DNA from 3 places in the Mesorhizobium sp. WSM4849 genome. Region 3 is predicted to be linked to each of the others. Evidence: predicted binding sites of a transcription regulator. Region 3 holds the regulator's gene; each other region holds the start of a gene.
What was found. The regulator PhoB, encoded in region 3, activates phosphate uptake and scavenging genes when phosphate is short. The targets are predictions, from matches to a motif close to TGTCATNNANCTGTCAT.
Positions count from the first base shown of each region.

Region 1 (9,592 bases), on a different contig from region 3:
GAAGCACTGGTAATTGCGCAGACGGTCGGCTTCGTTCTCGCCGCCCAGAATGCCGACGCGGAACTCCTTCAGGTCCTGTGCCTGGACCGTGCCCACCGCCATGGCGAGGATGGAAACGGCACCGAAGACTATCTTTCTAAACATTTCGCGTCTCTCCTGTTGGTTCCGGCATCGCGCCGGCAGCGTTCGAATTTTGACAGCGCCCTTGACGCGGGCTGGCGATCCAGGCGCTCTTCGGTTGTCCATGACCTTTCGTATACCGGTATCCACTTTCCGGGATCATGGAACTAGTAGCCTGGAAATGCGGGCTCGAGCGGTCCGGTGGATGCGGCGATTTTTTGCTTGATGGTGACGCTGGTCGAGGTGATGGCCTCGGAGATTTCGCCGCCATTGCTGTCGGCGCCGTAGACCATGCGCACAGCCTCGCGGTTGAGCTCTTCGGGTGGGCCGTCGAACACGACCTTGCCGGCGGCCATGCCGATGATGCGGTTGCAATAGGTGCGCGCGGTATCCAGCGTGTGCAGATTGGTGACGACGGTGAGGCCCTCGCGCAGATTGATGTCCTGCAGCGAATCCATCACCACTTTGGCGTTGAGCGGGTCGAGCGAGGCGATCGGCTCGTCGGCGAGGATGACTTTCGGCTGCTGCATCATGGCGCGGGCAATCGCAACGCGCTGCTGCTGGCCGCCGGACAACGTGCCGGTCGGTTGCAGCGCCGTGCGGGCGATGTCGAGACGCTCGAGCGCCGCGATCGCCTCGGCCCGTTCCTCGCGGGAGAAGACACCGAGCAGATTGACAAGGGTCGAGCGGTGATTGAGCCGGCCGAGCAGCACATTGGTCAGCACGTCGAGACGCGGCACCAGGTTGAATTGCTGAAAGATCATGGCGCAATCGCGCTGCCACCGCCTGAGCAGCGAACCGCGCAGGTTGGAAACTTCGGCGCCGTCAAAGAAAATCGAGCCCTGGCTCGGATCGATAAGGCGGTTGATCATCCGCAAAAGCGTCGACTTGCCGGCGCCCGAGCGGCCGATGATGCCGACCATCTGCCCGTGCGGGATCAAGATGTCGACATTGCTGACGGCGGTGTTCCTGCCAAACCGGCGGGTGACACCGCGGATCTCGAGCGTGGCTGAGGTTGCTGACATAGGCAAGTTCCAGTCCAGTCGCGTTTCGAAGGTCCGTTAACCTTCGCTAGCGCAGCCGCATGAAACCGCGGTGTCGGATTGATGTCAGTTTTGTTACCGTCCACAGGTGCAGAGGCGACGCGCTGTCAACCCAGGACCAGGGGGTCCTCGAGAATGTATGGCAGACGACAGTTTGCCGGGCTCGACGAGCAAATTGTATGCGCTGTTGGAGCGCTTGCCGAGATGCACGGGAGGGTTCGGGTTAGAGCCGGCAAAAATCCGGCTAGCGAAGGTTTCACGGAGTGAAGCATGGCGATCTCCAGGGAAGACCGCCTCCTGTCCGAGTCATGTGTCATGCATATGAAAGGAACCTTCAAAGACAGGGGTTTAACAAGGGCTCGCGATCGACTTCGAGCAACTTGTCCATGTTGGCGGTGCTCTGGCTGGGATCGACAGACTTGAGCGAATTGTAGAGTGCCATGCTCTCGCCCTCCAGCTCACAAGAGGCGGTGCCGCGTTGAGCTTGGCGCGCACGGATCTGGTTCTGCCGTTCGTCCAGCGCAGCTTGCGTGGTGTCCGAGTTCCTGATGATGAAGGCGTTCATGCGGTCGATCCCTGACTGAAGGAAGTCGAGAAAATCACGATCTTGCTTCGGAGCGCAGTTTTCACCGATCGCGTGGATTGATGCATAGATCATCCAGATGCAAAGGACCGCGCCGCGAGGATCCATCTTCGGCACCTGGTTGGCAGGCGCTTGTTGAGGCAAGAGAGTCACCAGCGCAACCAGGCAAAATCCTACCCATCGTCTGATCATGCCAATCCTTACGTTTTTTTCTTACGACTTTTTGCCCGGCAATCGTCAATTAAAAGGCGACAGCGTTGAGCAAGGGACGTTAGCCGCCATATTTTTCCAGAAACGCTTCCGCCGCAAGCGCGCGGAAATCGTCGAGCGCGGCGCGTAGTTGGGCGTGGTCCCAATCCCACCAGGCGAGTGCCTGATAGCGTTCCACCGTGCGGCGGTCGAAACGTTCGCGGATCGGTTTGGCCGGCACGCCGCCGACGATGGTGTAGGGCGCGACGTCCTTCGACACCACGGCGCCGGCGCCGACCGCCGCGCCATCGCCTATGGTGACGCTGGGCAGGATGGTCGAGCCGTGGCCAAGCCAGGTGTCGTGGCCGATGGTGACGCGCCTGGCACGGCGCTGGGCAAAGAATTCGCTCTCGTGCTCGGCGTCGTCCCAATAGTCCGAGGCACGATAGGTGAAATGGTGCAGCGTTGGCCGCCAGGTCGGATGGTTGGTGGCGTTGATGCGCACGCTGGCGGCGATGTTGGCGAATTTGCCGATCGTCGCGCACCAGGCGCTGCAGTCCTGCATCATGTAGGAATAGTCGCCGATCGTGCTCTCCGAAACCCGGCAGCGTTCGGCGATCTCGGTCCAGCGACCGAGCGTCGAGTTCTCGACTTCCGCCGTTTCGTGGACCAGCGGCGTTTCCGACAGTTTTCGGGTCACGCGGCGATTTTTCCGGCGGCAAAAGCGGTCACGTCGATGACGCGGTCGGCCACTGCCTCGCTCACGTCGTGGTCGTGGAAGATGCCGAGCAGGGCGACGCCCGCCGCCTTCTTGGCCGCGATCAGCGCAATCACCACGTCGCGGTTCCTGGCGTCGAGCGAAGCGGTCGGCTCGTCGAGCAGCAGGATCGGGTGCTCGGTGATAAAGCCGCGCGCGATGTTGACGCGCTGTTGTTCGCCGCCGGAAAAGGTCGCCGGCGGCAGCATCCAGAGCTTTTCCGGCAGGTTGAGTTGCGCCAGCAAGGCGCGCGCCTTGCCGCGCGCGACCTCACGGTCCTCGCCGCGCTCGACCAGCGGTTCGGCGACGACATCCAGCGCCGAGACGCGCGGCACGGTGCGCAGGAACTGGCTGACATAGCCGATCGTGAGCCGGCGCACGGCAAGCACGGTGCGCGGGCTGGCCGTCGCGAGATCGATGAGCCCGTCCTCGTGCTGGACGATGATCTGGCCTGCATCGACGGCATAGTTGCCGTAGAGCATCTTCAGGATCGAGCTCTTGCCGGCACCGGACGGGCCGCCGAGCACGGCACATTCGCCGCTCCTGATCGAGAACGACACGCCGGTGACGACAGGCAGTTTGATGCCGTCGCGCAGATGCATGGTGAAGCTCTTGGCGACATCGGAGACGACGAGCGGGGTTGCCATCAGAAGGTGCTCCATTCGCCATTCGTTTGCGGGCCAACACCCGGAACAATCATCTTCACACCTGCAATATCGAGGAAACGAGAAGCTGGGTGTAGGGCGCGCGCGGGTCGTCGAGCACGCGGTCGGTGAGGCCGCTTTCGACGACGCGGCCGTCCTTCATCACCATCATGCGCTGCGACAGCAGACGTGCCACCGCAAGATCGTGGGTGACGACGATGGCAGCGAGGCCGAGATCGGTGACCAGGCCGCGCAACAGATCGAGCAGGCGCGCCTGCACGGAAACGTCGAGGCCGCCGGTCGGCTCGTCCATGAACACCAGCGGCGGCCCGGTGACGAGGTTGCGGGCGATCTGCAGGCGCTGGCGCATGCCGCCGGAAAAGGCGCGTGGTTCGTCGTCGATGCGGTCCTCGTCGATCTCGACGCGCGATAGCCAGTCGACGGCGGTAGCGCGGATTTTTCCATAGTGGCGGTCACCCACCGCCATCAGCCGCTCGCCGACATTGGCGCCGGCCGACACCGTCATGCGCAGTCCGTCGGCAGGGTTCTGGTGGACGAAGCCCCAGTCGGTGCGCATCAGAAAACGGCGCTCGGCCTCGCTCATGCGGTAGAGCTCGCGGAACTGGCCGTCGCGCATACGGTAGCTGGCGGTGCCAGAACTCGGCAGCAATCTGGTCGAGAGGCAGTTGAGCAGCGTCGTCTTGCCGGAACCGGATTCGCCGACCACCGCCAGCACCTCGCCCGGCCACAGGTCGAAGGTCACGTTCTCGCAACCAACGCGCGAGCCGTAGAATTTGGACAGCGCTGAAACGCGCAGCAGTGGTTCGTCGGTCATTGCGCCGGCTCCCTTTTTTCCAGGGCAGGAGGGGTTTCGGCCGCAAGGTGGCCGCGATGGCCTTGTTCGCGCCGTTTCTCGCAATGATCGGTGTCGGAGCAGACGAACATGTGGCCGCCATGGTCGTCGAGGATGACCTCGTCGAGATAGACGTTTTCGGCCGCGCACAGCGCGCAGGGCTGGTCGAAGGTCTGCACCTCGAACGGATGGTCCTCGAAGTCGAGGCTGACCACTTCGGTAAAGGGCGGCAGCGCATAGATGCGCTTCTCGCGGCCCGCGCCGAATAGTTGCAGAGCCGGCGAACGGTGCATCTTCGGATTGTCGAACTTCGGCGTCGGCGAGGGATCCATCACATAGCGGCCCTCGACCTTGACCGGATAGGCGTAGGTGGTGGCGATGCGGCCGTGCCTGGCGATATCTTCGTAGAGTTTTACATGCATGAGGCCGTATTCTTCCAGCGCATGCATTTTCCGCGTTTCCGTCTCGCGCGGCTCGAGGAAGCGCAGCGGCTCGGGAATCGGCACCTGATAGACCAGCACCTGGCCTGCGGTCAGCGGGTGCTCGGGGATGCGGTGGCGGGTCTGGATAATGGTCGCCTTGGCCGTCTCTGTGGTTACGGCGACATTGGCGACCTTCTTGAAGAAGGCACGGATCGAGACGGCATTGGTGGTGTCGTCGGCTCCCTGGTCGATGACCTTCAGCACGTCGTCGGGCCCGATGATCGATGCGGTGACCTGGACGCCGCCGGTGCCCCAGCCATAGGGCATCGGCATCTCGCGCGAGGCGAACGGCACCTGATAGCCGGGAATGGCGATGCCCTTGAGGATCGCGCGGCGGATCATCCGCTTGGTCTGCTCGTCGAGATAGGCGAAGTTGTAGCTGGCGATGTCAGCTGGTCGCGCGGTCATTCCGCGGCCTCCCTTTTTTCTTCCATCTTGCCGTTCTCGCGGGCGTAATGCTCGGCGCGCATGCGGCGCACCAGGTCGAGCTCTGCCTGGAAGTCGACATAGTGCGGCAGCTTGAGGTGCTCGACGAAACCGGTCGCCTGGACATTGTCGGAATGCGAGATGACGAATTCTTCGTCCTGGGCAGCGGCGACGACATCTTCGCCGAATTCGGTTGCACGAAGCGCGCGGTCGCATAGCGCCATGGCCATCGCCTTGCGCTCGCTCTGGCCGAAGACGAGGCCGTAGCCGCGGGTGAATTGCGGCGGCGCCTTGGCCGAGCCCTTGAACTGGTTGACCATCTGGCACTCGGTGACACGCGCAGTACCCAGCGGTACGGCGAATGGCAGCTCCGGCACGTCGAGTTCCAGCTCGACCTCGCCGATGCGAACCTCGCCGACGAACGGATGGTTGCGGGCATAGCCGCGCTGGGTGGAATAGCCGAGCGCCAGCAAAAAACCCTCATCGCCGCGTGACAGCGCCTGCAGGCGGATGTCGCGCGCCATCGGGAATTCCAGCGGCTCGCGGGTGATATCGCCGGGGACATGGTCCTGCGGCATGTCACCATCGGGTTCGATCAGGCCTTCGCGGGCGAGGATGGCGGAGACGCGCGGCATGGCTTCCGCCTCGCTGGCGCGCTGCAGCGGCTCGGCGACATCGCCGCCGGCCGCAAGCTCGGGATCGAGCAGCCGGTGGGTGTAGTCGAAAGTCGGGCCGAGCAGCTGGCCGCCGGGAAGATCCTTGTAGGTCGCCGACACGCGCCGCTCGACCAGCATCGCGCCGGTGTCGATCGCCCTGGTGTAGCCGAAGCGTGGCAGCGTGGTGCGATAGGCGCGAACCAGGAAGATCGCCTCGATCATGTCGCCGCGCGCCTGAACGATGGCCAGCGCCGCCAATTCACGGTCGTAGAGCGAACCTTCGCTCATCACCCGGTCGACGCCGAGCGCCAACTGCTCGACGATCTGGTCGAGGCGGAGCGCCGGCACGGAACGGTCGCCGCGGCGGCGGTCGGCAAGCAGGGCGTGGGCGTTGGCAATGGCCGCTTCACCGCCTTTTACTGCGACATACATATCACGCCTCCATGGTCTTGATGCGCGTCGTGCGCGGCAGGCAGGCAACGCCTTCCGGGGCGGCGAGGATAATGTCGACACCACGGGGAAAACGCTGATTGTTCTGCTTCCATTGTTCGACGAAGTGGCGCGGCATCTGCGCCGGCGCGATTGTCGCGGTTCTTTCGATGCCAGGACCTTCGAGCAGCAGAGGGGCGCCCGAGACGAGATCGCTCACCTGCAGGATCAGCGTCGTCGAGCGGTCGGGATAGTCCTGGGTGCCTTGTGAAAAGCCGTCGAGCGCCATCATCTCGGCCGGCGTGGCGATCAGCGCGAAATGCGCATCGGCCGGCGTGTTGGCCAGCGGCGCGCCGGTGTGGAAACCAAGCCAGGATTTTACCGCTGCCGGGGCCTGCAAAGCGAGATCGAGCCAGAGCGGCGTGTCGTTGTCGCACAGCGCCAGCGCGATGGCGCCCGCGGTGGCCGACAGTGGCGCCGGCGGGCGGGCAAAGATCGGCGTGGGCTGCAGGGTGCCTGGCCGCGCCATCGCATCCATCACGGCGCGGAACACTGTCTGGGCGTCGAACACCGGATCGGAAAAGCCGCCCTCGATCGCTTGCGTTGCGATGTCCATCAGTCTTCTCCGCGCACCATGGTGAAGAAATCGACCTTCGTTGCCGCCGTCTCGGCGCGCCGCCGTTCACGTGCGCTGGCCAGTGCGGCCTGCAGCGGCGCAATGAGTTTGGTCTCGACCTCGTAGCGGCGGGTGGGATCCTGCCAGAGCGCGTCGGCGATCGCCGCCAGTTTTGCTTTCTGCTTGTCACGGCCGAGCGCGTAGCAGTGGCCGACCTGCCCGGATGTGAGCCGGACGGTGGCGCGGGTGACCGTCGCCTCGCCGACGTTGAATGGCGCGCCGCCGCCGCCGATGCGGCCACGCACGGTGACCAGGCCGGTTTCGGGGCCGCGCAGGAGTTCTGCTTGCGAAGGCAGGCCGGCTTCGTTCCAGAGACGGACGATATCGTCGCCGGTCGATTGCGCCAGCGTCGCCATGATGGCCTTGCGCTCAAGCTGCTGATCGCGCGCTTCCTGTTCTCGCATGGCGCCGTTCCTTCTCGTTCCAATTTGTATAATGATGTAGACAATTATACAAATTATACCTATTCTCTAAAGCCTGTCCATGACGGATGGATGACACGGCGAAAAAGCCCGGGGCAAAGAGATGATCGGTCAGCAGATGGCCAGCAGCTTGGAGCGGCGCAGCGGCGTCTCGCTGTGGCGGCAGATCGCCGAGCAGATCCTGCATTCGATCGCCGTCGGCGACTTTGCCGAGAATGCTGCGCTGCCACCGGAAGTTGCACTGGCCGAGCGCTATAGCGTCAACCGCCATACGGTGCGCAGCGCCATCGCAGCACTGGTGCAGGATGGCGTGCTCCGGGCCGAACAGGGGCGCGGCACCTTCGTGCTGTCGCGCAAGCGCCTGTCCTATCCGATCGGCGCGCGCACCCGGTTTTCGGAGGGCTTGCAAGGGCAGGCGTCGGAGCGTCGCAGCGTGCTGCTCGAATCGGCGGTCGAGCCGGCCAGCCGGCGCGTCGCCGAAGGGCTGGGGCTCGCCAAGGGTTCGACTGTCATACGCCTCGAGACACGCGGCGAAGCCGATGGGCAACCGGTCTCGCGTGCCACCGGCTGGTTTGATGCGGGACGCTTCGCCGGCATCGATGCCGCCATGGCCGAAACCGGATCGGTGACCGCCTCACTCCAGCGTTTCGGCATCGCTGACTATCTCAGGCAATCGACGGTGTTGTCGGCCCGCCACGCGGACGCCACCGACCTTGCCGATCTCGATCTGCAGCCCGGCGCCATCGTGCTGGTCACGGTCGCCGTCAACGTCACGCCGGACGGCCAGCCGATCCAGTTTGCGGAGTCGCGCTTTTCAGCGGAGCGCGTGGAGCTGAGGCTGTCGGTGAACGATTAGCCTTCAACGTCGTCATCCTTGGGCGAAGCAGGAGCGCAGCTCCGTCGCGAAGACCCAAGGATCCATGCCGTGACCTCGCGCGAAGAGTAAAGACGGCGCAAGACAGAGGTCGTTCTGTACTGCTGCAACGCTCGTATGTAACGGCATGGATCCTATGGTCTTCGCCGCGTCGCTTCGCTCCTTTGCTCCGCCATAGGATGACGAAGTGATGGATGTTTCGGCTAATCGCCAAGGCATGCGCTCTGCCAATCCTGCAATATCGCCCGCCGAATTTTTCGTGCCAGACCGACATCTCATCCGACCTGGATGACAGCCTTGATCAGGCCGGATTTCTCATGCGCCCAGCGGGCGAGGTCGCGCGGTGTGTCGCCAAGCGTCGTGCGATGGGTGACGAGCTTTGCCAGCGGAACAGCACCGTCGCGGATCGAGGCGGCGACATGGTCGAAGTCGGCGCGCAGCGCGTTGCGGCTGCCGATCAGCGTCATCTCGCGCTTGTGGAATTCAGGATCGGAAAAGACGATGTCGTCCTTGACGACGCTGACCAGGACCAGCGTCCCGCCATGCGCGACATGGGCGAAGGCCGACTGGACGGACTGGGTGTTGCCGGTGGCATCGAAAATCACGTCAAAACCTTCGCCGCCGGTCGCCTCGCGCACCAGGTCGGTCGCAGACTGCTGCGAACCGTCGAGGGTGGCGAAGCCGAGTTCGCTTGCGGCGAAGCCCAGCCTCTCGGCACTCATGTCGAGCAGCGTCACGTCGAGACCGGCGATACGGGCAAATAGCGCCGTGCCGAGGCCGATCGGCCCGGCGCCGATGACCAGCGTGCGCGCGCCGGGATCAGCCAGCGAGCGCCGCACGGCGTGCGCCCCGATCGCCAGGAATTCGACGGCGGCGGCGTCGGCCAGCGACAGGCCGTTGGCCGGATAGAGATTTTGCGCCGGCACCAGGATCCGTTCGCACATGGCGCCGTCGCGGTGGACGCCGAGCACCTCGATCCTGACGCAGCAATTCGGCTTGCCTTGGCGGCAGGCGATGCATTTGCCGCAGGCGAGATACGGGTTGATGATCACCGGTTCGCCGACGGCCAGATCGACGCCTTCGCCAGCCTCGATCACGGTGCCGGAGACCTCGTGGCCCATGATGCGGGGATAGGCGAGGAACGGATGCTTGCCCTCGAAGATGTGATAGTCGGTGCCGCAGATGCCGACATGACTGACCGCGACCAATGCCCAGCCAGAGGGCGGAGTGCCCGGCGCCGGGCGGTCTTCCACAACAAGCTCACCGGGCGAACGGCAGACGACGGCTTTCATGCTTTGATCCAGTCGGTTCATGGAACCGCTGGCCCGCTAACGCGAGCCGGCGGTTGTTAAGATGGTCTACTTGCCGCGGCGGCGCAGTCCGTCGAAATAGACGATGACGATGATCAGCACGCCGGTAATGATGCGCTGCCAGAAGG
Region 1 covers NZ_JBVVPW010000044.1:4,372-13,963, forward strand. The annotation lists gene phnD (phosphonate ABC transporter substrate-binding protein) at 1-144, opposite strand, end outside; gene phnC (phosphonate ABC transporter ATP-binding protein) at 288-1,145, opposite strand; gene AC0L3L_RS32380 (hypothetical protein) at 1,498-1,938, opposite strand; gene AC0L3L_RS32385 (DapH/DapD/GlmU-related protein) at 2,018-2,635, opposite strand; gene phnL (phosphonate C-P lyase system protein PhnL) at 2,632-3,339, opposite strand; gene phnK (phosphonate C-P lyase system protein PhnK) at 3,395-4,171, opposite strand; gene AC0L3L_RS32400 (alpha-D-ribose 1-methylphosphonate 5-phosphate C-P-lyase PhnJ) at 4,168-5,079, opposite strand; gene AC0L3L_RS32405 (carbon-phosphorus lyase complex subunit) at 5,076-6,185, opposite strand; gene phnH (phosphonate C-P lyase system protein PhnH) at 6,187-6,798, opposite strand; gene phnG (phosphonate C-P lyase system protein PhnG) at 6,798-7,262, opposite strand; gene phnF (phosphonate metabolism transcriptional regulator PhnF) at 7,384-8,136, shown strand; gene AC0L3L_RS32425 (zinc-binding alcohol dehydrogenase family protein) at 8,430-9,446, opposite strand; gene AC0L3L_RS32430 (ABC transporter permease) at 9,513-9,592, opposite strand, start outside.
Region 1: a site for PhoB is predicted at 7,342-7,358, ahead of phnF (phosphonate metabolism transcriptional regulator PhnF). Genes of this name have one in related genera too.

Region 2 (9,592 bases), on a different contig from region 3:
GGTTTTCGCCGATCTTGTCGGAGCCGATCAGCGCGACCTTGCCGGCAGGACCCTTGCCGAACTCGGCATCGACGTCGGCATCGTTCCCGATGCCGCTTTTTCCGACCACGAATGCCTGAGTTCCACCGACGTCGCCATTCGCACGCCGGCTGGCCCGCGCTGGTTCTCATGGATCGAACTGTCCGTGCGCGACAAGGAGAACGGCGGCGCCTCGCATCGCGCCATCGCCCGCGACATCACCGCCCGCAAGCACGCCGAATCGTCGCTGATCACCGCCCGTGAGCGAGCCGAATATGCAAGCCAGGCCAAATCGCGCTTCCTCGCCACCGTCAGCCACGAGATCCGCACGCCGATGAACGGCATCATCGGCATGGCCAGGCTGCTGGCGGACACCAATCTTTCGCCCGAACAACGGACCTATGTCGGCGCCGTCTCGACCTCGGCCAGCGCACTGCTGGCGCTGATCGAGGATCTGCTCGACTATTCGAAGATCGAGGCCGGCCGCTTCGATCCCGAACCGCAGCCAATGTCGGTGCGCGAGATCGCCGACAACGTCGTCGAACTCTTGGCTGCGCGGGCCTTCGCCAAGAATATCGGCCTTGGCTGCCATGTCGAACCCGACGTGCCGCAGATGATATCAGCCGATCCGGGAAGGGTCCGGCAGGTGCTGCTCAACCTGATCGGCAACGCGATCAAGTTCACCGACAGCGGCGGCGTTTTGGTGAGCATCGCTCGTACCCGCACCGAAACCACCGACCGCATATGCTTCACCGTCGCCGACACCGGTCCCGGCCTGCACGAGGACGACATGGAGCGCATCTTCGAGGAATTCGAACAGGCTGATGGCACGTCGACCCGCGCGCATGGCGGCGCCGGGCTCGGTCTTGCCATCTCCAGGCGCCTCGTGATCGCCATGGGCGGCACGATTTCGGTATCGAGCCGGCTCAGCCAAGGCTCCGAGTTCGTCTTCGAAATCCCTGCAATATCGGCCACCGAGCCGCCGCAGACCCGCCTGAATGCGCTGTCAGGACGGCGCGCGGTGATCCTGTCGAAGAACGCCATCGAGGCCGACGCCATCGCCCGCACCATCCGTGCCAATGGCGGCATGGTCGATCTGGCCGCGACCGCCTCCCAGGCAGCGTCCTTCGCAGAAGGCTGCGACGTGCTTCTGGTCGATGCGGTCATGGAGGAGGGCGACGGCAGGTTGCTCAAACGCCTTCGCCAGAGCGGCTTTGCCGATTGCGAGGCGATCACGCTGATCGCGCCTACCGACCGCGGCATGCTGGGCGAGTTCCGCGCCAGCGGCTACGCCACCTTCCTGGCAAGGCCGGTGCGCGGCGAGACGTTGCTGCGCGTGCTTTTGACCAGCAGCGTGCCCGCCCTCACCCAGCCACAGCTGGAAAAGCCCGGCGCACCATCCGTCCGTGCCATTGGCGGCCGCAGGCAGGGGCTGTCCGTGCTGATCGCCGAGGATAACGACATCAACGCCATGCTTGCTCGTGCCACTCTGCTGAAGGCCGGGCATCGCGTGAAAGTGGTCGGCAACGGCAAGGCCGCCGTCGAGGCCGTCACTGGGACCGGTCACAAGCACCGCTTCGACGTGGTGCTGATGGACCTGCACATGCCTGTCATGGACGGGCTGGACGCCATCGCCGCCATCCGCCGGCACGAGGAGGAAACCGCCGTGCCGCCGGTTCCAATCATGGTGCTTTCGGCGGACAGCCAGGAAACGACGCGCCACGCGGTGCTTGCCCATGGCGCCAGCGGCTTCGTCACCAAGCCGCTCGACCCCGACGCGCTTGTCCATGCGATCGAGGGCCAGGTGGCCGCCTGATCCGCCGGCTGTCCTTCCTGGCTTCCCTGCGTAACATAGCCGGTTGAAGGATTACCCAGCCGACGAAGTATTGCCCGTAGCACCGTATCACGGTACTGTCACAATCCTGTTGCACCTACACCGTATCCCCGTGCCAAGAGGGATGGCTCGAAGGAGAATCACTCGTGCATACAGTTATGCCGGAACGTGACGCTCGGCCGAACGCCAGTGGTGCTTTGCTCACCGGGCGGAACGTCGATGCCGTCATAAAAGGCGAAGCGCTCGGCCGAATCGGCAATCTCGAAGTGCGGCTCGCCCGCAACGAGGCCGAGATCGCCGCCGCGCAGGAAGTGCGCTACCGGGTGTTCTATGACGAGCTTGGTGCCAGGAAGAACCTGTTCCAGGTGCAGGACCGCCGCGACGCCGACCATTTCGATCCGCTTTGTGATCATTTGCTCGTCTTCGACACCTCGCTGTCCGGTCCCGAGCATCGCCGCATTGTCGGTACCTACCGCCTGCTCCGGCAGGAAATCGCGGCAGCGGCCGGCGGCTTCTATTCCGAGGGCGAATTCGAACTGACCAATCTTATCGCCCGCCATCCCGGCCAGCGTTTCCTCGAGCTCGGCCGCTCCTGCGTCTTGCCGGAATACCGCTCGAAGCGCACCATTGAGGCGCTCTGGCAAGGTATTTGGGCCTATATCAACCATTACGGGATCGGCGTGATGACCGGTTGCGCTTCGTTCCACGGCACCGTGCCGGCGGCGCACGCCGAAGCGCTGACCTATCTCGCCCATCACTGCCGGACGAATTCGGCCTGGGACGTGCGTGCGGTCGCCGGGCGCTACTGTTCCATGGATTTGATGCCGATCGAGGCGGTCAATGCCAAGGCCGCGATCGCGGCGATGCCGCCGCTGGTCAAGGGCTATCTGCGCGTCGGCGCGCGCATCGGCGACGGCTGCGTCATTGACCGCGAATTCTCGACGGTCGACGTGTTCGTGGTGATGCCGGTCCAGGAGATCGGTGCCCGCTACGTCAATTATTATGGCGGGGAAGCCCAGCGTTTCGCCGCCTGAGTAGGGCAGTAGGGGAATAAGGCAGTAGGGGAGTAGGGGGAGCAGGCCAACGGCCGGAGTAGGCAATTGCTCTACTTTATCGTAGGTGGCGTTATTCCCTACTCCCGTACTGCCCTATTCCCCCTACTCCCCTAACTTACGCATCCTTCTCAGCTTGCTCATTCACCGGCCCTGGCTCGACCGGCGCTTCACCAGCCACATGCTTGGGACCGCCTTTGGCAACGCCGACCATGGCCGGCCGCAACACCCGCTCGCCGATCGAATAGCCTGGCTGCACGACCTGGACCACGGTGTTGGCCGACACCTCCGGATTGGGCACCTCGAACATCGCCTGGTGGAAATTCGGGTCGAATTTCTCGCCTTCCGGCTCGAGCTTCTTCACCCCGTGCCGCTCCAGCGCCGATAGCATGGCGCGCTCGGTGATCTCGACGCCCTCGATCAGCGCCTTGAAGCCGGCATCGCCCGACGCCTTGGTTTCAGCCGGGATCGCATCCAGCGCGCGGCGCAGATTGTCCGATACCGACAGCATGTCACGGGCGAAATTGGCAACCGCATAGGCACGCGCGTCGTGCACGTCACGGGCGGTACGGCGGCGCAGATTCTCCATCTCGGCCGCGACACGGAGTGCGCGGTCCTTCAGCTCGTCGTTTTCCTTCAACAGCCGCACAAGCGCCTCATAGTCGCCGTCGACGCTGTCTTCCGAGCGCTCGGCGGCGGCCTCAGCCGCTTCGATATCCTCGGGCGCGCGTTCGTCTTTTGCCTGGTCGCTCATCGCCGTTTCCCGTCTTTTCGAATGATGTGGATTTTGTGCCCGATATCGAGGTTTGGCGGCCAAAAATCAAGGGGCAAGCGATACTGGAGCGGCCGCTCGCGCTTCGACGACGCACCATGAAGACCTTTCGATATTAATTCAAATTTTACTGTAAGCGCCGGCTTTGCTTGCCAAGATGCTGCGATGGGGGAACCATTCGTCTGCTGGAAGAGTTTCGAAGCCGACACAGGATTTTGAGATGATGACCCGCAACGATGGCGACTGTAATAAGAATGGCGCCCGCAACAATGACGAAAGACGTGAAAGGCTCGCGGCCGGCATCAGGCGCCAGTTCGGCACCGAGGCAACGATGCACTTTCTGCGCGCGTTGCCGGCGTTCCGGACGGAGAACGACATTCCCGATCGTTTCAAGGAATTGCTTGACCGCCTGGACGGCATCGAAAGCAGCGTAGCCGCCGGTGGCAGACGGCGATAGACCAACACATTCGCCTGTCGTTGCGTGCCGCCGGAGTCCAAGCATGCCCTTCGACATTGCAGCACCTAGAGCATCGCGCGACAATTACGCGCAGTAACTTCGCGTGATCCCTGCCTTGCGGCGACGGAATGGTCCGTCTATGCTTCCTGATGAACATGATTTCCCCCGAAGCTGTAGCGAACAGCAAACGCGCCTGGTTGAAAATCCTGGCGCGTTACAAGAAACCTGACAGGCGGCGCAGCGCCGTCGAACTTGCCATCACCCTCATCCCCTTTGCCACGCTGTGGGCACTGTCCTCGGCTGCCTATGCCCATGGTCATTGGTGGGGTCTGATCCTGATCCTTCCGGCCGCCGGCTTTCTGGTGCGGATCTTCATGATCCAGCACGATTGCGGCCACGGTTCTTTCTTCGCCAACCGCACCGCCGACGACTGGATCGGCCGCGGGCTGGGCATCCTGACCTTGACCCCTTACGATTGCTGGCGGCGTGCCCACGCTACCCATCACGCAAGCGCCGGCAACCTCGATGAACGCGGCACGGGCGACATCACGACGCTGACTGTCGCCGAATATCGGCAAATGTCCTGGCGGGGCCGCCTTGCCTATCGTCTCTATCGCCATCCGCTCGTCATGTTCGGCCTCGGCCCCATTTGGCTTTTCATCTTTGAGCAGAGACTGCCGGTCGGCATGATGCGAGGCGGCCTCACGCCCTGGGTGTCGTCAATGGCCACCAATGTGGCCATTGCGGTCGCCGCCGCTGCCCTCGTCTGGTTCGTCGGCCTCGAAGCGTTCCTGGTTGTCCATTTGCCCATCGTCGTTCTGGCCGGTTCCGCCGGCATCTGGCTGTTCTATGTCCAGCACCAGTTCGAAGAGACCGAGTGGGCAAAGGACTCCGAATGGGAGTTCCAGCATGCGGCCCTGCACGGCTCGTCCTATTATGACCTGCCGCCGGTACTGAACTGGTTCACCGGCAATATCGGCGTCCATCACGTGCACCACCTCTCCGCCAAGGTGCCGTGCTATCGTCTGCAGGAAGTCCTGAGGGACTATCCGGAACTGCGCGAAATCGGCCGCGTCACGCTTCTCGACAGCCTGCGCTGCGTCAAGCTGGCTCTGTGGGATGAGAGCCGCAGCAAGCTGGTGTCGTTTCGCGAAGCGCGGATGACTGCGTAAACGCACCGCCGCACCACAGGTGCGGCGGTTTTCCAAGATCTGGCTCAAGCCGCCTTGCGTTCGTCGCGCATCAGGATCTCGCCCTGGCGGATCTCGGTGCCGAGCACCTTCAGGCATTCGCGCATGAAGGCGGCGAGGCCCGGCCAACCCTTGGCCGATACCAGATTGCCGTCGACATGGGCGCCGGTCGGCGCGACATCGATGTAGGTGCCGCCGGCGAGCGTGACTTCCGGCTCGCAATACTGCAGCGCCGCGACTTCCCTGCCGCGCAGCACGCCGTCGACTGCCATCAGGATCTGCGCGCCATGGCAGATGGTGAAGATCGGCTTGCCGGTCTCATGGAAATGCCGCACCAGCGCCTGCACGCGCTTGTCGATACGGATATATTCCGGGCCGCGCCCGCCTGCCGCATAGACGGCGTCGTATTCGGCCGGATTCACCTCGGCAAAGCTCTTGTTGAGGATGTAGTCGTGGCCGAGCTTTTCCGTATAGGTCTGGTGACCCTCGAAGTCGTGAAGCGACGTCTTCAGGATATCGCCCGCCTTCTTGTCGGGACACACGACATGGACCGTGTGGCCGACCGCATGCATGGCCTGTTCAAAGACGAAAATCTCGTATTCCTCGCTGAACTCGCCAACGAGCATCAATATCTTCTTACCAGCCATTCCCGGTTCCTCCCTTGGTGGCGATATTTATTTCGGATCGCGAAATAATAGGCCCTATCTTAAGGTGCGGACGCCGAAAACAAAAGATTAAATGTGCAAAGTGGTCCGACCAGATGCGACCTGCTCCGTGGGGAAGATCAGCCGGCGCGCACCCGCCGCCAGGAATATTTGGGGCCTTTGGCCTCCGGCTTCACGGCCGGCTGGTAGGAGAGAGGCAGACCGCCGGTGCGGCCTTCCTCGAGCCGTTTCAGCAACACTGGATTTGATACTTCGAACTCGTCGAAGCCGAGGCGCAGCATATGCGGAAGCTGGTCGACCAGAACCTGTCCCGTGGCGCGGACCGCGCCCTCGAAACGGTAGCGGCTGCGCAGCAGTTCGCCCTTGGAGAAGGACCGGCCGTCACTGAAAGCCGGGAAGGCCAGCGCCACCAGCGATATCTGGTCGAGCAGGTCCGCGATCTTTTCGAGCTGATCGCCGGGCTGAAGCAGCACGCCGAGGCGCTCCTTCGCCGACCGGCGCACCGCCGGATCGAGGTCGAGAAATGCCTGCAGCGGCAGGATGAAGCGGCCATTGCCGGAGAGTGCGTCGGCACTCTCGGCATGGCTCCACTCGTCCTCGCTAAAACCAGTCGGGGTCCAGAGGCGGGTAACAGTCTCTGGCGTCAGTTCGGTCATCGAAAATTCCTAAAGCTCAAAAAAGATCCTAAAGCGATGCGTCGGTCAGCGACTTCTCCAGCCCCGACAAATGGATGCCGCACTCGGTCTTGGCGTGCCCTGCCCAGCGGCCGCTGCGCGCGTCATCGCCCGGCTGCACCGGCTGCGTGCACGGGAAGCAGCCTATCGACAGATAGCCATAGGCGACCAGCGGATTCTCACGCAGCGCATGCGCGCGCATATAGTTGGCCTGGTCGGCGGTCGTCCAATGCGCCAGCGGATTGATGCGGATGCGCGAGCCGACCGCCTCGAACACCGGAAGGGACGCCCGCGTCGTCGCCTGAAAACGTTTGCGGCCGGTGAACCAGGCGCGGAACGGCTCGACGCCGCGCGCCAATGGCTCAACCTTGCGAACACCGCAGCAGGCGTCGGTGTCGGTCTCGTTCAGATTGCCGGTCGGATCGATCCGTTCGAGTGCCGCTTCTTCGGGCGTGATCACCCTTATGTCGGTCAGCCCGAAATCGGCAACCAGCGCGTCGCGATAGCCGAGCGTCTCCTCGAAGTGCTTGCCGGTGTCGAGGAAGATCACCGGCAGCGTCCGGTCGATCTTGGCGATCATGTGCAGCAGCACTGCCGAATCCGCGCCGAAGGACGAAACCGCGGCGATTTCACTGCGAAAGAATTCCTGGGCCGAGCGCTCGATGATCTCCAGCGGCTTCAGATGACCATAGAGCGCATCGAGCCCCGCCGCTTCGGCGGCGATACCGGCCTCGACGTCGACGATACGATCAAGCGGCCTTGGCTTCGCCAGCATAGAGCGCCTCCTTGAACGGCGCGGGACCGACACGGCGGTAGGCGTCGATGAATTTTTCGTTTCTGTCCAGTCGAAGCCCGAGATAGGTCTCGACGATCTGTTCGATGGCGTCGGTGATCTCTGCCGAACTGAAGCCGCGGCCGATGATCTCGCCGACCGAGGTGTTCTCGTCGGCCGAGCCGCCGAGTGTGACCTGATAGAGTTCGGCGCCTTTCTTTTCGACCCCGAGGATGCCGATATGGCCGACATGGTGATGGCCGCAGGCGTTGATGCAGCCGGAAATCTTCAGCTTCAATTCGCCGATCTCGCGCTGCCGCTCGAGCGAAGCGAAACGAAGCGAGATTTCCTGCGCCACCGGAATCGAGCGCGCCGTGGCCAGCGCGCAATAGTCGAGGCCCGGGCACGAGATGATGTCTGATATCAGGTTGGAATTGGCGGTCGCCAGTCCGATGTCGACCAGCGCGTCATAGACCGCCTTGAGGTCGGCACGCGCGACATGCGGCAGGATCAGGTTCTGCTCATGGCTGACGCGCAGCTCGTCGAAAGCATATTTTTCGGCAAGGTCGGCGACCGCTTCCATCTGGCTGTCGGAGGCGTCGCCCGGCGCTTCGCCGATGCCCTTGAGCGAGATCGTCACGGCGGCATGATCGGGATGGCGGTGGGTCACCACGTTCTGGTCGAGCCATTCCGAAAAGCTCTTCGAATCGAGGCGGGCGAGCTTGACCGCCTCGTCGCCTTCCGGCCGGTCGGCCAGCGCCGGCGGCGCGAAATAGGCATCGATGGCGCGGATATCGGCTTCCGGCAGCTTTAGATCCGCATCCTTCAGCTCCTGCCATTCGGCCTCGACCTGGCGGGTGATCTCCTCGACGCCGGTCTCGTGGACGAGGATCTTGATGCGCGCCTTGTATTTGTTGTCGCGGCGGCCGTAGAGGTTGTAAACGCGCAGGATCGCCGTGCAGTAGGACAGAAGGTCGGCCTCGGGCAGGAAGTCGCGGATCTTCTTGGCGATCATCGGCGTACGGCCCTGACCGCCGCCGACATAGACGGCGAAACCGAGTTCGCCGGCAGCGTTCTTCTTCAAATGCAGGCCGATGTCATGCGTCTGGATGGCGGCGCGGTCGCGCTCGGCGCCGGTCACCGCGATCTTGAATTTTCTCGGCAGGAACGAGAATTCCGGATGCACGGACGACCACTGGCGCAGGATTTCCGCATAGGGACGCGGATCGGCCACCTCGTCGGCGGCGGCACCGGCAAAGTGGTCGGCGGTGACGTTGCGGATGCAGTTGCCGCTGGTCTGGATGGCGTGCATTTCTACACTCGCCAGATCGGCCAGGATCGCCGGAATGTCCGACAGCGCCGGCCAGTTGAACTGGATGTTCTGGCGCGTCGTGAAGTGGCCGTAGCCCTTGTCATATTTGCGTGCGATGTGGCCGAGCATACGCAGCTGCTTGCTGTTCAGCGTGCCGTAAGGCACCGCGATGCGCAGCATGTAGGCGTGCAACTGCAGGTAGACGCCGTTCATCAGCCTCAGCGGCCGGAACTGATCCTCGGTGATCTCGCCGGCAAGCCGCCGCGTGACCTGATCGCTGAACTCGGCGACGCGGGCCTGGACGAAATCGTGATCGAACTCATCGTAACGGTACATGTCTGGTCTTTCCGGGCGCGTCCGCCCGTTTCATCAATGTGGGCGTTTACGCCGCCCGAGCGGCTTCCGGGCGGGCCTGCTTGCCCAGATCGTTGCGGTTGGTCGGGCCGGCGGCGCGGATCTTTTCACGCAGCCGGGCCGCCTCGACCACACCATTGGCGACGGTCACGTCGATCAGATTGACGTCGACCACCTCATTGTTGGCATAGGCCGTGGCGCCGATCGCCTCCAGCCGGTCTTCAGCCGCCTTGTCATGGGCGACGTCGGCATTGTCGATGGTCTCGGCCCAGCCGCCATTGGCGTACCAGACGGCTTCGCCATCGGCGAGGCGGTTTGCGGTCAGAACTTTCATCGTTCAGCTCCTTCGGCGGCTGTTCGGACGGCGCCTTCATGCCTGTGTGCCGCGAGCGGCTCGGAACGTTCAAAATTGGCGCCGGCGACTGCATCGCCGATGATCGTCATGACCGGGCCGGTAAGGTCGGCACGCGCCTCCAGCGACGGCAGATCGGC
Region 2 covers NZ_JBVVPW010000031.1:66,319-75,910, forward strand. The annotation lists gene AC0L3L_RS28215 (hybrid sensor histidine kinase/response regulator) at 1-1,834, shown strand, start outside; gene olsB (l-ornithine N(alpha)-acyltransferase) at 2,011-2,886, shown strand; gene grpE (nucleotide exchange factor GrpE) at 3,023-3,658, opposite strand; gene AC0L3L_RS28230 (hypothetical protein) at 3,897-4,133, shown strand; gene AC0L3L_RS28235 (fatty acid desaturase) at 4,283-5,305, shown strand; gene AC0L3L_RS28240 (DJ-1/PfpI family protein) at 5,350-5,970, opposite strand; gene AC0L3L_RS28245 (DUF934 domain-containing protein) at 6,108-6,644, opposite strand; gene AC0L3L_RS28250 (phosphoadenylyl-sulfate reductase) at 6,673-7,437, opposite strand; gene AC0L3L_RS28255 (nitrite/sulfite reductase) at 7,412-9,082, opposite strand; gene AC0L3L_RS28260 (DUF2849 domain-containing protein) at 9,129-9,434, opposite strand; gene cysG (siroheme synthase CysG) at 9,431-9,592, opposite strand, start outside.
Region 2: a site for PhoB is predicted at 1,931-1,947, ahead of olsB (l-ornithine N(alpha)-acyltransferase). Genes of this name have one in related genera too.

Region 3 (9,592 bases):
AACATCAATTCCGATGGATTTTGATGTCCCTGCCGACTTATTTCGAGCCTCGGAATAAATAATGACAGGGTCCGCTGCTTCTGCCACTATTTGTCGGACATTACCGACGGCCTCCGATTCATGAGCGGCCGCGGCAATAGGGAGGAAGCAAAAGAATGTCGGTTGGAATCCGTCATGACGATTTGCGCCGGCGTAACCGGGCGATGGTGATTTCTGCGGTACGCCGGGCCGGCCAGCCGTCGCGGACCGAGATCGCCGCAACCACCGGCCTCAGCCATTCGACCATATCGGCGATCTCTTCCGACCTGATCCAGGAAGGCATCCTGACCGAGAGCAAGGCGAGCGAGACCGTTTCGATGAAACGCGGCCGACCGCAGGTCGGCCTCAGCCTCAATCCGGAAGCCGCTGCGGTATTGGCGGTCGTGTTGTCGCTGAATTTCCTGTCGGTCGCTGTCATCGATTATGCCGGACAGGTCGTCGCCGAGGAACAGCGCCGGCTGGACACGCTGACCATGTCGCGCGACGAGCTGATCGACGAATGTGTCGCCATCGTGCGGCGCCGGATCGAAGACCCCGACCTCGACGTCCAAAGCGTCGCCCGCATCGCGCTGGCGATCCAGGGCATCACCGATTCGCATGCGCGCGCCATGTTGTGGTCGCCGATCACGCCGCAGACGAACATCGCCTTCGCCGACATTCTGGAACGCGAGTTCGGCATCCCGGCCATCATGGAGAACGACTGCAACATGATGGCCGTGGCGCTGCGCTGGCGCGACCCGGATCGCTACCGCGACGATTTCATCGCCATCCTGCTCTCGCACGGCATCGGTATGGGGCTGGTGCTGAAGGGCGAACTGTTCACCGGCACCCATTCCTCGGGCGGCGAATTCGGCCACATGATTCATCGGCCGGGCGGCGCGCTTTGCCGCTGCGGGCGGCGCGGCTGCGTCGAGGCCTATGCCGGCAACTACGCCATCTGGCGCAACGCAAGGCAATTGAGCGAGAACGCAGAGCCGGTCGCCGATGTCAGCGACGCCGAGATGCAGGCACTGGCGGCCCGGGCGCGTCAGACGGACGGACCGGAGCGCGAAGCCTACCGCAAGGCCGGCGAAGCGCTCGGCTTCGGGCTTGGCAGCCTGTTCGCGCTGATCGATCCGGCGCCGGTCGCCATGGTCGGCGCCAGCGCTGCCGCCTTCGACCTGATCGAACCGGCCCTGCGCGAGGCCATCGCCCAGACCGCCGGCGGCCAGCATTCGGGTTCGATTTCCTTCGACACCGAGACGAACGAGCTGCCGCTGATCCGCGAAGGCTGCGCCTTGCGGGCGCTGAGCTTCGTCGACCAGGAGATTTTCGCGCCGGGCGCGCAAGGGAAGTCCGGCACGATCAGGAAGGACGTGGCCTGAGTCCGAAGGCAAGGAACAAAGGCGGAATGCGACTTGGGGATGTGTTGAGATTCAGGTCAGGCCGCGCCGGGCTCGAAGACGGGCGCGAGCCGACCAGACTGGGTGAGTTCCGAGAACCGGAACGGAGCGTACTTTTGGGTACGTACCGGAAGCGCAGGAAATCGCCGGTCGCAGGCCGGCATCACCTGAATATCAGCTAGTCTTCCCTGATCGCATAGCCCGCACCGCGGATGGTGCGGATGACGTCGGGCATGCGACCATTGTTGACCGCCTTGCGCAACCGGCCGACATGGACGTCCACCGTGCGCTCGTCGATGTAGATCGTCTCGCCCCAGACATTATCGAGCAACTGGCTGCGCGAGAAGACCCGACCTGGGTGCCGCATCATGAATTCGAGCAGCCGGAATTCGGTCGGCCCGAGCCGGATCTCGCTCTTCTTGCGATAGACCCTGTGCGATTCGCGATCGAGCATGATGTCGCCGACCTTCAGCACGCTGGACAGCACTTCGGGCTTGGCGCGGCGCAGCAGCGCCTTGATCCTGGCCATGAATTCCGGTGTCGAGAACGGCTTGACCAGGTAGTCGTCGGCCCCTGTCGAGAGGCCGCGCACCCGGTCGCTCTCCTCGCCGCGTGCGGTCAGCATGATGATCGGCAGCCGCTCGGTTTCGGGGCGCATCCGAAGGCGTCGGCAAAGCTCGATGCCGGAAACCGCCGGCACCATCCAGTCGAGCACCAGAAGATCGGGCACGTTTTCCTGCAGCCGGATTTCGGCCTCGTCGCCGCGCGTCACCACCTCGACCTGATAGCCTTCGGATTCCAGATTGTAGCGGAGGAGGACGCCCAGCGGCTCTTCGTCCTCCACCACCATGATGCGTGGCGCGATCATCGACCGGTCACCCCCGTCATGTCGCCGGCGCCGACATCGTCGTTTCGTCGAGCTTCGGGCGATCCGCCGGCAATTGCTGCCCGGTCACGACATAGTAGGCGTTTTCGGCGATGTTGGTGACGTGATCGCCGATACGCTCGAGATTCTTGGCGCAGAACAGAAGATGCGTGCAGGCGGTGATGTTGCGCGGATCCTCCATCATGTAGGTCAGGAGTTCGCGAAAAACCGCCGTGTATTTCACGTCGATCTTCTGGTCGTCGGCGCGCAGTTCTTTCAACGCGCCGGCATTGCGCGACACATAGTGCTCGACCACGCCGCGGAGCTGCACAAGAACGAGATCCGCCATCGCGTCGATACCGTGCGAGAGATTACGCGGCGTGGCGCTCTGCCCGACTGCGCTGACCCGCTTGGCTATGTTCTTGGCCAGGTCGCCGATGCGCTCGAGATCGCCGGCCATGCGGATTGCGCCAACCACGGCGCGCAGATCTTGCGCCATCGGCTGCCGCTTGGCGATCAGCGTGATCGCACTATCGTCGAGTTCGCGCTGCCGCGCATCCATGATGGCGTCGTCCGAGACGACGCGCTGCGCCATCGCATTGTCTGATGCAAGCAACGCGCGGATCGAGGCTGCGACCATCGCGGCGGCGAGCTCGTCCATATCGCGGATCAGCCTGTCGATGTGCTCCAGTTCCTCGTCGAAAGATGCGACGGTGTGTTCACCCATGATACTGTCCTCGTGTTCGAAATTCGCCGCCGGACCGCTCAGCCGAACCGGCCGGTGATGTAGTCCTGGGTGCGCTTGTCGTCGGGGTTGGTGAACATCTTGTCGGTCGCGCCCTCCTCGACCAGATAGCCGAGATGGAACATCGCCGTGCGTTGCGACACGCGCGCTGCCTGCTGCATCGAATGGGTGACGATGACGATCGTGTAGTTCTGGCGCAGTTCGTCAATCAGTTCCTCGACGCGGGCGGTGGCGATCGGATCGAGCGCCGAACAGGGCTCGTCCATCAGGATCACTTCCGGCGATACGGCGATGGCGCGCGCGATGCACAGGCGCTGCTGCTGTCCGCCGGAGAGACCGGTACCCGACTCGAGCAGGCGATCCTTGACCTCGTTGAACAGGCCGGCCTTCTTCAGGCTCGATTCAACGATGCCGTCCAACTCGGCCTTGCTCCTGGCCAGGCCGTGAATGCGCGGACCGTAGGCGACGTTTTCATAGATCGACTTCGGAAACGGGTTCGGCTTCTGGAATACCATGCCGACGCGGGCTCGCAGTTCGACGACATCGATCTTCGGGTCGTAGACATCTTCGCCGTCGAGCGTGATCTTGCCGCTCACCCGCGCGATATCGATGGTGTCGTTCATTCGGTTCAGGCACCGCAGGAAGGTCGACTTGCCACAGCCCGATGGGCCGATCAACGCCGTCACCTGGTTCTCGCGGACATCGATATCCACATCGAACAGAGCTCGCTTCTCGCCGTAATGAACAGAGACCTTTTCGCCCTTCATCTTGATCGAAGGGGCATTGGTTCCGCTGCTCAGTTTCTGTTCGACGCCAGCTTCCGTCATGATGTTCATATCCTCTACTCCTTACCAGCGCCGCTCGAAGCGCCTGCGCAGTATCACCGCGATGGCGTTCATGATGACCAAAAACAGCAGCAAAATCAAAATCGCCGCCGAAGTCTTCTGCTGGAATCCAGCTTCCGGGAAATCCGCCCACATGAATATCTGCACCGGCAGGATCGTCGCGGGATCGGTGAAGCCGCCGGGAATGTCGACGATGAAGGCGACCATGCCGATCATCAGCAACGGCGCGGTTTCGCCCAGCGCATGCGCCATTCCGAGGATGGTGCCGGTCATGATCCCCGGCATCGCCAGCGGCAGGACGTGATGGAATACGGTCTGGACCTTGGACGCTCCGATGCCGAGCGCCGCCTCGCGGATCGACGGCGGCACGGCGCGCAACGAAGCGCGCGAGGCGATAATGATGATCGGCAGGGTCATCAGCGCCAGCACCATGCCGCCGACCACCGGGGCTGAGCGCGGCATGCCGAAGAAATTCAGGAATACGGCAAGTCCAAGCAGGCCGAAGACGATCGAAGGCACCGCCGCCAGATTGTTGATATTCACTTCGATGATCGTCGTCAGCCGGTTCTTGGGGGCAAATTCCTCAAGATAGATCGCCGCCGAAACGCCGATGGGGAAGGCGATGGCGAGCGTAACGATCATGGTCAGGAACGATCCGACGACCGCGCCCCAGACACCGGCCAGTTCCGGCTCGCGGCTTGCGCCGGTGAAGAAGAAGATCGAGTTGAACCGGCTTTCGATCAGGCCGGCGCTCTTCAGCGTGTCGAGCCAGACGATCATCTTGTCGGAAATCTTTCGCGATTCTTCCGGCGTGTCGATGACGCGCAGGAATGCCTGGCCGCTCGCGGCGGGCGCCGTGCTGTCCAGCGCCTCGATCACCGTGCCCTTTGCGACCGCCGTCCCGTTGGCCCCAGGCGACAGCGCGGTCAGCTTGACCGTACCGCCATTGAACGCGACCAGCAGCGACGACGCACCGCTCGTCAGCGTGAGCATACCGTTTTCGCCCTCGGTCGCACCATTGCCACGCGCCAGCGTCAGCATGGCGTCGTCGCCGAAGGTCAGATCGATGTCGCCGCTGGTTTCCGAAGGGGTGACGCTTGTCGAAATCGCTTCGTCCGAACCGACGTCGGCAAGCAACCCCTTGAGATAAAGGTCGGCAAAATCGTCAAGTGGAACCGCATAGTCCACCGTTCCTCCGAGCATCGCCGGATCAGCCGCAATATCTTTGCGCAGGAAGACGCCTGTGCCGGTGGAAATCAGTCCGCGCAGCAGGCGCTTGTCCTGACGGCTCGTCACATCAGGAAATTTTGCCGTAAGCGCTTCCTGGGCGATGGCGTCGTAGTTGGCGGCGTCGAGTTTCGCCGGGTCGACCTTGGCCGCCGAAAGATCGATCGGCAGCGTCAGATAGTTCTGCCGCAGCGCCGGGATCGCCTGCGTGACGATCGTCGACAGGAGCAGCACAAGGAATAAGCCGGCCAACGCGACGGCTGCGGCGCCAAGCCATTTGAACCACGTTTCAGTGCGGTAACGACCCTTCAGCCGCGCCTTCGCGGCATCGTCGGTATGAACGCTGACCGGCCGCCGGCCGGCGCCGAATGACGCGATCGCATCAGTCATATTGCTCTCGGTATTTCTGGACGACGCGCAAAGCGACGATGTTGAGGGTAAGCGTGATGCAGAACAGCACCAGGCCGAGTGCGAAGGCTGCAAGCGTCTTGGCGCTGTCGAACTCCTGATCGCCTACAAGCAGCGTCACGATCTGCACCGTCACGGTGGTGACCGCTTCGAGCGGGTTGGCCGTGAGGTTTGCCGCCAGGCCCGCCGCCATGACCACGATCATTGTTTCACCAATTGCGCGGCTGACGGCGAGCAGCATCGCCGAAACGATGCCCGGAAGGGCAGCGGGAAGGACCACCTTGCGGATGGTTTCCGACTTGGTCGCGCCGAGGCCGGCGGAACCGTCTCGCAGGGATTGCGGAACGGCATTGATCACATCATCGGAAAGCGAGGAAACGAAGGGAATGATCATGATACCCATGACCACGCCCGCGGCGAGCGCCGATTCGGACGCGACGTTGAGGCCCAGGCTTTCGCCCATACCGCGGAAGTAGGGCGCAACTGTCAGCGCGGCGAAGAAGCCGTAAACGACGGTCGGGATACCGGCGAGGATTTCCAGTACCGGCTTTGCCACCGCGCGGACGCTTTTGGAGGCGTAATCCGAAAGGTAAATCGCAGCCATCAGCCCGATAGGTGCGGCCACCAGCATGGCGATGAAGGTGATGAGCAACGTGCCGGCAAAGAGCGGCACCATGCCAAAAATATCCTGGTTGACCGCCCCGGCTTCCGTTCCGGCGCCGGTGAAGGCGCTCTGCGGCGACCAATGCGTGCCGAACAGGAACTTATAGAACGGCACCTGTTGGAAGAACCGCAAGGATTCGAAGATAAGCGACAGGACGATGCCGATCGTCGTCAGGATCGCGACCACCGAACAGGCGATCAAGAATGCGCGAAGAACGCGCTCGACCACGTGGCGCGCCCGGTAGGCCTGTGCGATACGCGAATAGGCCCAGTAAAATCCGGACGCGGAAAGCACGAGCGCGACGGCCCAGATGATCCAGGTGCTGGTTGTATGGATCGATTTGTAGACGGCCGCGGCTGCCTCTTTCGTCGGATCGGCGAAGCCGACAAGCCCGCCAAAGGCCATCGCGCGAGCGTCGCGGATGAAAGCTTCGACCTGCGGAACGCCCATTCCCGACAACTCGGAGGAGAAGCGGTCGGCAATGATCGACGATTCAATTCCCGGCGTCACCAGCGACCACAACACGATCGTAAGCAGCGCGGGACCGGCAGCAAAAAGCGCCAGAAACATGCCATGTTGGCCAGGCAGCGAATGCAATCGCGCGACGTCGCCATTGACACTGGCAATTGCGCGTGTCCGGCCGATCCAATAGGCCGCAGCGGCCACAATTAACAGTAGAACAACGAGATAACCGACCATTCAGGACGTCCCCTCGACCGCCGGTCATTCACCGGCTCAAAGCACGGGACCTTTGGTCCCGCGCTTTGGGCTTTTAGAGCATGAGGGGTCAGAGCGGATATACGCCCGGACCCCGAAACATCAAGAGCCCATGCCCTTCAGGGCCTTGGCGTTTTCGGCCCACTTGGCGCGCTCGGCGTCCGGCAGCGGGATCAGGCCCTTGTCGGCCAGATAACCATCAGGACCCCATGCGCCGTCCGAGGTGTACTCGGCGATGAACTCCTGCATGCCGGGGATGACGCCGACATGCTCTTTCTTGGCATAGATGTAGAGCGAGCGGGAAACGCCGTAATCGCCGGATGCGATGTTCTCGAAGGTCGGCTCGACGCCGTCGACCTTGTGGCCCTGGAGCTTGTCGGCGTTCTGGTCAAGGAACGAGAAACCAAAGATGCCGAAGGCATTGGCGTTGGCTTCCAGCTTCTGGACGATCAGATTGTCGTTTTCGCCGGCCTCGACAAAAGCGCCGTCTTCGCGGATTTCGCCGCAGCCCTTTTCATTAGCCGCCTTCACTTCTTCCTGGCAGGCTGCATCCATGACGAGTTCAACGAACGCATCGCGCGTGCCAGACGTGGGCGGCGGGCCAAGCACCTCGATCTTTGTCGCGGGAAGCGACGCGTCGACATCCGACCAGTTCTTGTAGGGATTGGGGACGACCTTTCCGTCAACAGCGACGTTCTTGGCGAGCGCCTTGAAAACCTGTTCCTTGGTCAGATCAACGACAGCCCCTGCCTTCGAGTTGGCGAGTACGATGCCGTCGAAGCCGACCTTGATCTCGACCGGCGTCACGCCGTTTGCCTTGCAGGTTTCAAGTTCGCTGTCCTTGATGGCGCGCGAGGCATTGGTGAAGTCAGGGGTATTTTCGCCGACGCCCTGGCAAAACAGCTTCATGCCGCCGCCGGTGCCAGTCGATTCGACGACCGGGGTCTTGATCTTTCCGCCCTGGCCGAGCTTTTCGGCGACAGCCGTCGTGAAAGGGAACACTGTGGACGAACCGACGATTTGAATCTGGTCGCGCGCGGCGGCATAACCAGCCGACGCGGCGAGCGCAAGCGCCGCGGCCGACGCCGTAAGGAGGAATTTCTTCATGTGGCCTGCTCCTGTTCGGAAAATGGTCTCTCGGCGCCATTCCTGCGGCGCCCGCTGAGGCCAATAGCCCCCGATTATTACAGTCACATGACAGTTTGATGTCAGCCCGGTAACGCCGCATTGCCGTGTCGAAATGGAAGCGCCGCGGGTCTCGCCGGCACAGCCGTGGTTTGCCGCTGGAATCAGCAGCTTGCGCGATTTCCTGCCGGCATTTGCCCTCGACAGGCGAGACAATTGGCGCCGAAAAAGAAAATCCGGGCGGGAGCGCGTTGCATGCGGCCAAGGAGGTCATGGCCGCGCCATCGCCGAAACAGGTCCGTTGGGGTAAATCTGACCCTGCTTCTTGCCGGCGGTCGCTTGCTCCCGCCCGTAACCGGAGGGGCGGAACTCGAATGCGCTTATTGTCCCAACCGGACGCACGCTTTGGTATGGTGCGATCGCACCATAGTCTTGCTCGCAACGCGTCGCCGAATCGCGGCTGAACTCTACGGCCTGACGGGGATGCCAATCCCGCGTTGCGCTGGATTTCTCCGTCCGCGCCGAGCCAGCGCTCGACCTTTTCGAGCAAGGCCCTGGGGCTGATGGGCTTGGGCAGGCAATCGTCCATGCCCGCCTCCGGTCGCGCTAGTCTAGGGACATTGCGGCACTTTGATTTTGCCCATGATCCCCAGCGAAATCGATTCCGATTCTCCGGGTCATGCGCTAGCCTTGCCCGCGGTGTATTCCGACGGTTGTCGGCAGAGCCGAAGCCGCGTTATAAATCCCGCAAGGGTGTTGCCGATGTTGGGACGGATCCTGCCTTTTATCCTGTGCCCGATGCTGCTGTTCGGGAGCGGCTGCTCGCGCAGCTACGACGGAACCGTCGTCATTCCAAGGCCGCTCGATGTCCGGCGGTTCTGGGACAGGCCGCCGCAGCAGGCGCAAGCCGAACAGCCGCAGTTGCTGCAGACCGATGTCTTTCCTGTGGCGCCCGAAACGCCGAAAAGAGCGACGGCCCCCGGTATCAAGACTCCCGTGGCGCCGAGAAGGCACACCCGGAGGATTTCCAACGATCCGCCGATGCCGTCATCCGAGCCGACAAAACCGCTCACCTGCAGGAACGTCAGCCAACCCGGAAAACGGGTCCGCATGGTCTGCGAATAGCCGGCCGGCATTCAAACGGTGGCAGCCAAAATATCCGTCCTCAGACGTTGCTGCGCACCTGACCCAGCGGTTCGGTCAGACGCGCACGCGATCGCATAGACCGACTTGTGGGTTTCGGGCTGCCCGATCGATCCGGTGCCCCGACAATCCAGGGTTACCGGCCGCCACGTTGAAACCTTATCCCGCCTTCGCCGTTAAACAGCCATTGCAGCGCCGCGCGTCCCTTTTGCGGCGCCGCGCGTCTCTTTGGACGCAGAAAGGACGCTGTGACGTTGGTTTGGTTCATGGACCTTGCCAAACCGAAGGGCAGCGTAGCGAAGGTTGATCCCGATTTTTAGGTCACGCGCTGGATGGTCAAAAGGAGACCGCACATGTCGATTCACTTCACTGTCTCGGGCCTGACCAGAAATCTGTTTCACTCGCTGGGACTGGACCATGAGCGCGCGCCGA
Region 3 covers NZ_JBVVPW010000004.1:62,106-71,697, reverse strand. The annotation lists gene AC0L3L_RS05450 (ROK family protein) at 156-1,403, shown strand; gene phoB (phosphate regulon transcriptional regulator PhoB) at 1,600-2,289, opposite strand; gene phoU (phosphate signaling complex protein PhoU) at 2,306-3,013, opposite strand; gene pstB (phosphate ABC transporter ATP-binding protein PstB) at 3,052-3,867, opposite strand; gene pstA (phosphate ABC transporter permease PstA) at 3,880-5,493, opposite strand; gene pstC (phosphate ABC transporter permease subunit PstC) at 5,486-6,874, opposite strand; gene AC0L3L_RS05420 (PstS family phosphate ABC transporter substrate-binding protein) at 6,995-7,999, opposite strand; gene AC0L3L_RS05415 (hypothetical protein) at 8,780-9,142, shown strand; gene AC0L3L_RS05410 (hypothetical protein) at 9,514-9,592, shown strand, end outside.